DNA from 2 places in the Devosia sp. P2_G7 genome. Region 1 is predicted to be linked to the other one. Evidence: predicted binding sites of a transcription regulator. Region 1 holds the regulator's gene; the other holds the start of a gene.
What was found. Region 1 encodes LexA, which represses DNA repair genes until DNA is damaged. Its sites were predicted from a motif close to TGTTCNNNNTGTGTTCNG; they were not measured.
Positions count from the first base shown of each region.

Region 2: a site for LexA is predicted at 2,336-2,353, ahead of AC1DWU_RS17865 (2'-5' RNA ligase family protein). Genes of this name have one in related genera too.

Region 1 is NZ_JBFUFI010000003.1:314,541-318,949, forward strand. Features, by position in the region: gene AC1DWU_RS07730 (response regulator) at 1-102, shown strand, start outside; gene AC1DWU_RS07735 (sensor histidine kinase) at 102-1,472, shown strand; gene AC1DWU_RS07740 (hypothetical protein) at 1,528-2,082, opposite strand; gene lexA (transcriptional repressor LexA) at 2,379-3,101, shown strand; gene AC1DWU_RS07750 (2-dehydro-3-deoxygalactonokinase) at 3,375-4,280, shown strand; gene AC1DWU_RS07755 (2-dehydro-3-deoxy-6-phosphogalactonate aldolase) at 4,287-4,409, shown strand, end outside.
Region 2 is NZ_JBFUFI010000011.1:163,332-167,740, forward strand. Features, by position in the region: gene AC1DWU_RS17855 (hypothetical protein) at 1-449, opposite strand, end outside; gene AC1DWU_RS17860 (FAD-dependent monooxygenase) at 581-2,080, opposite strand; gene AC1DWU_RS17865 (2'-5' RNA ligase family protein) at 2,409-3,053, shown strand; gene radA (DNA repair protein RadA) at 3,302-4,409, shown strand, end outside.

The DNA.
Region 1 (4,409 bases):
GAACAATACATCTCGCGCCTGCGCCGCCGGCTCGCTCCCTATGCGCTCACCGTGCGGGTCGCCCGCGGCCTCGGCTATTACCTCGATCGGATCGCCGACTGATGGTGCGCCCCTACTCGCTGCGCCGGCGCCTGCTGCTGTGGCTGATGATCGCGTTGCTGGCTGTCGCCGCGCTCGCGGTGGTCGATACCTGGCGCGAGGCCAAGGACACCGCAACCTCGCTCTCGGACCGCGTCCTCGCCGGCTCTGTCCTCGCCATCGCCGAGCGGGTGATCGTCACCGAGGATGGCGCGCTCGAGGTCGACGTGCCCTATGTCGCCCTGGAGATGCTGACTTCGGCGGCGCAGGACCGGGTCTTCTACCGCGTCGACGGTCCGGAGGGCTTCATCACGGGCTATCAGACCCTGCCGACCTCTGATGCAGCGACGGCCGACATCGCCTATTCGGACGCCAGCTTCCGTGGTGAGCCGATCCGCGTGGCGGTGCTGCGACGCGCGGCATCCTCCGGCGTCAGCGCCATCCCGTTCACGGTCACCGTCGCCGAGACCACCATCGCCCGCACGCAGTTGACCCAGACCCTGCTCCTCCGCTCTGCCATTCGCCTTGCGCTGCTCATCCTCGCCGCCGCGGTGATCCTCTGGCTGGCCGTCGGTTTCTCGCTCGCCCCGCTCTACCGCCTCCGCGATGCCATCTCGCGGCGGGCCCTCGATGACCTCAGCCCCATCGAACAGGAGGTTCCCCGCGAGGTGCAGGGCCTGGTCGACACGATCAACTCGTTCATGACGCGGCTGTCGTCAGCTCTCGATGCCCTGCGCCATTTCACCGGCAATGCCAGCCATCAGCTCCGCACGCCGCTCACCATCATCCGCACTCAGTTGGCGCTGGCGCTCCGCGCCGATAGCCCTGCCGCGGCACGGGAGGCGGCCCGCACCGCCGACGCCGCGGTGGTGCACGCCGAGCGCGTCCTCGCGCAACTGCTGCTCCTCGCCAGGATCGACGAGGCTGCGTCCGATCGGCTGCAGTTCCAGGTTGTCGATCTGTTCGAGCTCGCCCGGGAGCGCACAGGCGACTATGTCGTCCGCGCCCATGCCGCCGACATCGATCTTGGCCTCGAGGGCGAAGGACCGGCGCTGGTCCGCGGCGACCCGATGCTGCTCGGTGAACTGCTGAGCAACCTCATCGAGAACGCCATCGCCTATGCTGGACCCGACGCCGAAGCGACGGTTCGCGTCACCACAGGGGACGGCGTGGTGGTGCTGCAGGTAGCCGACACCGGCAACGGCGTCGCCGCCGAGCAGCTGGCGGCAGTGCGCAAACGCTTCAGCCGCGGTAACAGCGACAAGCCCGGAGCTGGCCTCGGGCTGTCCATAGTCGAAGAGATCGCGGGTCTGCTCGGTGGCGAACTGACTGTCGCATCGCAGCCTGGCAAAGGTTTCAGCGTGCAGCTTACCCTACCCGCCGAGCCGCAATAATCCGGCGGCGGCGCGCGTCGACCAATGCGCCGCCACGCGCCAGTGAATCCCGTCGTCAGTGCACGGGGATCATCAGGTGGGCATAGGGAGTGTTGGGCCACATCACATAGGGCTGGGTGTGGTCGGGATGCTCTTCCTTGGGATAGCCGGCCAGCATCTCGTCTGCGACGTTGAAGATCATGACGTGCGGCCCGTCGACCATCCACTCGTGGCCAGCGGGCGGCGCGGTCGCGAACGGATCCATGTTGTCGGGCGCCGACTCGCCCTGCAGCATGTAGCCGAAACCGACCACACCCTCGGGTGGGTCCTTCTTCTCGCTATATGCCGTCAACCACGCCATGCCTCCGGCATCGACGCATATTGGATCATTGGTGGGCGAAGCCAGGTTGTCCGGCATGCAGGTAAAGCCGTTCGTTCCCTCCTTGAGCGTCTTCATCTGCATCTGAGCATCGAAGTTCACGACCGTGGCATTCTGGCCCACCGCCACCGGCGCTGCCGACAGCGCGTTGGCGACCAATTCCGCATCGGTCATTTCGGCCGCCACGGTGGGGCTGAGCAAGATCCCCAGGATCATTGCGGATATGGCATAACGGCTTGATTTCATAGACATGTTTTCCTCCTCAGAAACAGTCCAGTTCACCGGCCCGTGGAAACGAGCACAGCTCCAGCTGAGAAGGTTGGGGTGTGCGGGTTCGACACGCCAATCTCTCGACGGTATGCCCTGGTGGACAGCAGGTCAACGAAACGCAAGGCCCCGACGTCGAGAGGATTTAGCGGCCACACGTCCTCTCTTTCGGCGCGCCAGGGGCGCCATCGTAACGCAATATTCATCGTCCGATTGCAGAACATAACTGGAACACGTATAATACGTTCAGTCTTTGTTCCGATTCTGCTCACGGGGCCGCCATGCTGACGCGCAAGCAACACGAACTTCTGATGTTCATCCACGAGCGGATGAAAGAATCCGGCATCCCACCCTCGTTCGACGAGATGAAGGATGCGCTCGATCTTCGCAGCAAGTCGGGCATCCACCGGCTGATCACTGCGCTCGAGGAGCGCGGCTTCATCCGGCGCCTGCCCAACCGAGCCCGGGCGCTCGAGGTGATCAAGCTACCGGACTCGATGAATCCATCGCTCGGCGGCCGCAAGGCGCGCTTCGAGCCGAGCGTCATCGAGGGCAATCTTGGCCGGGTCGCGACCCCGCCGGCACGCCCCGCGGCGCAGGTGGCCAACGCCGACGCCTACCGCGCGGTCACCGTCCCGGTGATGGGCCGAATCGCCGCCGGCACTCCGATCGAGGCCATCCAGACCCACAGCCATTCCATCATGGTGCCGCCCGAGATGCTCGGTGCGGGTGAACATTATGCCCTGGAAGTGCGCGGCGATTCGATGATCGATGCCGGGATTTTCGATGGCGACACCGTGCTCATCAAGAAACAGGAGGCGGCTTCGACCGGTGAGATCGTCGTCGCCCTCGTAGATGACGAGGAGGCGACGCTGAAGCGGCTGCGCCGTCGCGGCAACTCGGTAGCGCTCGAGGCCGCCAACCCAGCCTACGAAACCCGCATCTTCCCGCCCGACCGGGTGAAGGTGCAGGGTCGCCTGGTTGGCCTGCTCCGCAAATACTGAACTCCTGACCTGCCGCCAATCGGGTCTCCGGGCCGGCTGCCTCAGCCGGCCCCTTTTTCTTATGAATCCGGACGCTGCGGACAACAATTGCACTAGGGCTGGGCTGGCAAAGACGTTACGTTCCGCGCCGCTGGCAGCAAGTGGCGCATCGGATCTGAAGCGCCGCCTGCAAGCGGCTTTCGCGATCATACCAGGAGAGTGGACCACCTTCCCGATTGCGATGTAGCGGCATGGCTTGATGCGCGGCAAACTGGCGGCGCAAGGGAGAGGGTTTTGGCAGGACAGGTCGAATGGGTCGCCGTCGATTGGGGCACCTCCAATCTGCGGGCATGGGGAATAGATTCCGCCGGTGAGATCGCCTTCTCCCGCTCGTCGCCGGACGGCATGGGTCGTCTCAGCCGCGAGCAATATCCGGATGTGCTGACCTCGCTGCTCAACGGCGTCGCCGATGACGTCGAGGACGTACTGATCTGCGGCATGGCCGGCGCGCGGCAGGGCTGGATCGAGGCCCCCTATCTCGACGCCCCCGCCGAACTCGGTCGCATCGCTGCCGGCGCCGTTGCGCCCGACATGGCCGGCCCGCACACCCCGCGCATCCTGCCTGGCGTCTGCCTCCGCGATCTGGGTGCGGAGGACGTGATGCGCGGCGAGGAAACCCAATTGCTTGGGCTCTCGGCACTGATCCCCAACTTCTCCGGCCTCGCGGTTATGCCGGGCACCCACAGCAAGTGGGCGCTGCTTTCCGGCACCAAGCTGGAGCGCTTCTCCAGCGCTATGACCGGCGAGATCTTCGAGCTGCTGCGCACCCACTCGGTGCTGCGCCATTCGCTCGGTGGTGAGCTCGAGGGCGAAGATCGTGATGTCGGCTTCGCTGCCGGTCTCGACCAGGGGCTCGAGCGCCCCCAGCGCTTGACCGCGACGCTGTTCAAGGTCCGCGCCGGCTCCCTGCTGTCGGGCCGCAGCCCGGCATGGTGTGCCGGTTTCCTCTCGGGCCTGTTGATCGGCGCCGAGATCGGGGGCCAGCGCGACTGGATCGGCGAGGCGGAGATTCCGCTGGTCGGCAGTGTCGGCCTTTGCGGGTTGTACCAGATGGGCTTTGAACGGCTCGGCGCCCGGACCCGCATCGTCGATGCGACCGACGCCACCCTCGCCGGACTCAAGGCAGCAAGACAGGCATAGAAGTTCATGGACCACCGCCACATCATCGCGATCCTTCGCGGCATCACGCCTCCCGAAACCCTCGAAGTTTGCGACGCCCTCGTGCTCGCCGGCATCACCATGATCGAGGTCCCACTCAATTCGCCCGAA
Region 2 (4,409 bases), on a different contig from region 1:
CCCAGCAGTTCCAGCGGTCGCCACAGGGAGACGCCGCCGGCGATGGCGAGGCTCTCGCTCACGACCAAGCGGATGTACTCGGGCAGGAACGACATATAGCCGACGGTCGTCGAGAGCAGCACGCAGACGGCCAGCAGCACGAGGCCGATGCGCAAGGCCTCAAACCCCGAGCGACGCAGCATCTTGAGCTGCCACCGGCTCTCCTCGATCTGCTCGTCGCAATATCCCCGGATGGCCAGCCCGACGCTCTCGCCATCCGCGGGGCCAGGCATGGCGAGGGTTACTCTTGGTGGCGGATCGTGCCGGCGGAGGCCGAGATCCTCGACTTCCTCGATCAGCCACTGGATGCCCGGGATTCGAGAGTATCTCCCCTCGTATGGCGCTATCGCCGGCGCCTCGAAGAGGTCGGCCTGCCGCCTGAGCCGCACGGAGATATCTGGAGAATCCATCCGCACCACCATTGATCACGGCGAAGCGTAGGTCGGCGACCTTGTGGGGAGGTTTCGGCGAACGGCGTAAATTCAAGCGAGTTTGGTCGGCGCCAACGGGGTAAGTCCAGCCCCGTCGGCGCCTGCTGCTTCTAGCCGACGGGCGGGCCGAACCAGGTCGTGAGCGCCTCGGCAAGGCCTTGCCGGCCTCCCTCGCCCACCCAGGCGACGTAGCCATCGGGCCGAACCAGCACGGCGGTGGGAGCGCTGACCGCCCCAACCACCGGCAACTCCCACGACCCCGAGTAACTGGCGTCGACCAGTTGGACCCGATCGGCCCACGGCGTGATGTCCAGGTCGCCGGGCGCGCCGAAGTTCAGGAGTACTGGCCTCGCGCCATGCAGAAGGCTGAACACCCGAAGCGGGCCGCCAAAGGTGACGATATCGAGGTCGGGCATGCGACGGCCGAGCAGCGGATGGCCCTCGCCGAGGTCGTAGTGAATCCCCAGCCCCGTCAGCATTCCGGCGAAGCGCAGCCGCGGCTCCTCCATGCCGAGCAGTTCGGCCATGGTGTCGCGCACCGCCTTCGTCCGATCGTCCTCACGGCGCAGCGCGACCGAGGCCATGGTGTGCTGCAGCACGCGTGCACCCACCGGGTGACGTTCGGCGTGATAGGTGTCGAGCAGGGTTTCAAGCGAGGTCCCCCTGATCACCTGGGCCAGCTTCCATCCGAGATTGACCGCATCCTGCACGCCGGTCTGGAGACCCTGTCCACCATCGGGCGGATGAATGTGCGCGGCATCGCCCGCGACCAATACCCGTCCCTTCCGGTAGGAAGCGGCCTGCCGGGCCGCATCGGTGAACCGGCTGATCGAGGTGGGACTGTGGATCCCGTAATCGGTGCCATAGACGGCAATGAGCGCCTCCTTGAGATCGTCCAGGGTCGGCTCACCCGCCTCCCCCAGCTGCCGCTCGGTCACCATGACGCCGACCGGCCCTTCATCCGCATAGACGATCTTTCCATCGCGGATCTGGTAGTTCACCCGGCCGATGGAGTGGAGGCCGATGGCATCGCGGCGGATGCCCCATTCCGGCGGCAGCTCGGCAAGCTCGGCCTGCGCAATCAGATTGCTGACGGTGGGATCCGATCCGGGGAATTCGATGCCCGCCGCCTTGCGCACGACACTGCGCCCGCCGTCGCAGCCCACGAGATAATCCGCCCGCAGCGACCGGCCATCGCTGAGCGCGACGTCCACGCCGGTGTCGTCCTGCGTGCAGCCGGTCACCTCGACGCCGCGATAGTTCGTCACCGCCAGCTCGCCGACCCAGCCGCCGAGGATGCGCTCGATATGCTTCTGCCAGAGCCCGAGCGTGTAAGGGTGGCGTGTCGGGAAGGCGCTGATGTCGAGCATGACCCCGGCAAACCCGGTCACTTGCACCTCCTGTCCCTCGGCGAGAAACCGCTCGACAATGCCGCGCTGATCCAGCACCTCGAGAGTCCGGGCGTGCAGCCCCCCTGCCCGCGAACCAAGCACATCCTGGTCCAGACGCCGCTCGACGATGGCGACATCGACGCCGGCCAGCGCCAGTTCACCCGCCAGCATCATCCCCGTCGGACCGCCTCCGGCGATTACCACTGCGTGCTGTGTCATCCCTCGCTCCTGTTGCTTTGGCCAAGGGCTGCGGAACTTACGCAGAAGTCGACGATTGCCAATTCTTGAACTGAACTTATTTCACCCCAGATAAGGATTACCGGGCCGGCTGTGTTCGCCCGATGAACTCGCGCATGAGCGAGGCAGCAGATCGGGCGCCACGACGTAAGCCTCCCTCACAAACGAGGGATGACGTCGCGAAAGCGCCGAGGTCGGAAGTCCGTGCAGGAGCAGCACGGCGGGCATCAAGGCCTATGTTCCTGTTTTGTTCTTGACTCGCGTTTTGCCTCAATGGTTCCTTGCTTCTCCCTAAACGGAGGACCATGAGATGACCGATCTGCCGCAGCTGTCGATGTTTGCCAGCGAAACCCGGCCGTTCAAATCCATCAAGGTGCCACCGCGGCAGGGCCGCGACCCGGTGTTTTTCGCTGTGCTGGTGGGCGGCAGGCTGCGGCCGGCGCTGCAGGCCATCGTCACCGATCAGCAGCGGCTGCACGGCATTTCGGCCGCGCTGCTGCCGGCGACGACGCTCCACATTTCACTGGTCGGCGTCGGCTTCTACCAGGAGCTGTCGGGGCCGGATCTCGCGACCGCAATGGCGACCGGCGACTCGATCGGCTTCACGCCGTTCGACATCGCCTTGACCAAATTGATGAGCTTCAAACGCCGCGTCGGCGCGCCACCGATGGTGCTGACGCCCGGATCAGATACGCCACTGGTCGACCTGTCACGCCTGCTGCGCTGGGGCATTCTTGAGCGCGGCTTCGAGGCCCGCTCGGACCCGAGCGAGGCCTTCCACCTCACCCTCCTGTACGACCGCGTCAGCGCCCCCGAAACGGTGCTCGAACACCCGCCAACCCTGCGCGTCGAGGGCTTCGCGCTGGTGCGGAGCTTCTATGGACAAGGCCGATATGAGGTAATCGGAGAGTGGCCAAGGGCCGACCGCGACACGGCAGCGGTTGCTCGCCCCTGATCACTCCCGATCCCTCGACCGGCACCACAGGTGCCGAACACTCGATGCGGCACCTCCTCCTCTGACGGGGGAGGATGGCTGGAGGTGAGCGGCGCCACGACGCCGAGATTTTTGAAGATCGCGACCCCGCTCGACCACCGCGCATCCGGAAGCCGCTGGCTGTCGGATGTCTCGGCACCATCGTTCACTCTTCGTTCTTGCCTTCGCGCCGATACTCCGCTACCTCTCATCGCCTATCGGGGCATCTCATGGCGCGTACCAAAACCTCCTATGTCTGCCAGGCCTGCGGCGCGGCAACCACACGCTGGCAGGGGCGGTGCGAAGCGTGCGGCGAGTGGAACACCATCGTCGAGGAGATCGTCGATTCCGGCGTCGGCGCCGGGCCGAAATCGGCAGTTGCCGGCGGGCGCCCGATCGCGCTGCTGCCGCTGGCCGGTGAAACCGAGACCGCGGCACGCGTCGTCACCGGCATCGGTGAGCTCGACCGGGTCACCGGCGGCGGCTTCGTGATGGGCTCCGCGGTCCTCGTCGGTGGCGACCCGGGCATCGGCAAATCCACGCTGCTGCTGCAGGCCGCCGCGGCGATGGCCGAGCGTGGCCGGCGCGTCGTCTATGTCTCGGGCGAAGAAGCAGTGGCGCAGATTCGGCTCCGCGCGCAGCGGCTGGGGCTGGGCGATCGCGAAGTGCTGCTGGCGTCCGAAACCAATGTCGAGATCATCCTCGCCACGCTGCAGAACGGCCCTGCCCCCGACCTCGTAATCATCGATTCGATCCAGACGCTGTGGACCGACCGGGTCGAGAGCGCGCCCGGCACGGTGACGCAGGTGCGCACCTCGGCGCAGGCGCTGACGCGCTTTGCCAAGAAATCCGGCGCCGCCGTCGTGCTGGTCGGCCATGTCACCAAGGACGGGCAGATCGCCGGTCCGCGCGTCGTCGAGCACCTCGTCGATGCGGTGCTGTATTTCGAAGGCGATGCCAGCCACACCTTCCGCATCCTGCGCGGCATGAAGAATCGCTACGGCGCCACCGACGAGATCGGAGTGTTCGAGATGTCGACGCTCGGCCTGCGCGAAGTCGCCAACCCGTCCGCCCTGTTCCTCGACCAGCGCGACAAGGACGCGGCAGGCTCCGCGGTGTTCGCCGGCATGGAAGGGACGCGCCCGGTGCTGTGCGAAATCCAGGCGCTGGTCTCGCCCTCGCCGCTCGGTACACCACGCCGTGCCGTCATCGGCTGGGACTCGTCGCGGCTGTCGATGGTGCTCGCCGTGCTCGAAACGCGCTGCGGTGTGCGGATCGGCGCCAACGATATCTATCTCAACGTCGCGGGTGGGCTGAAGATCAACGAAACCGCGGCTG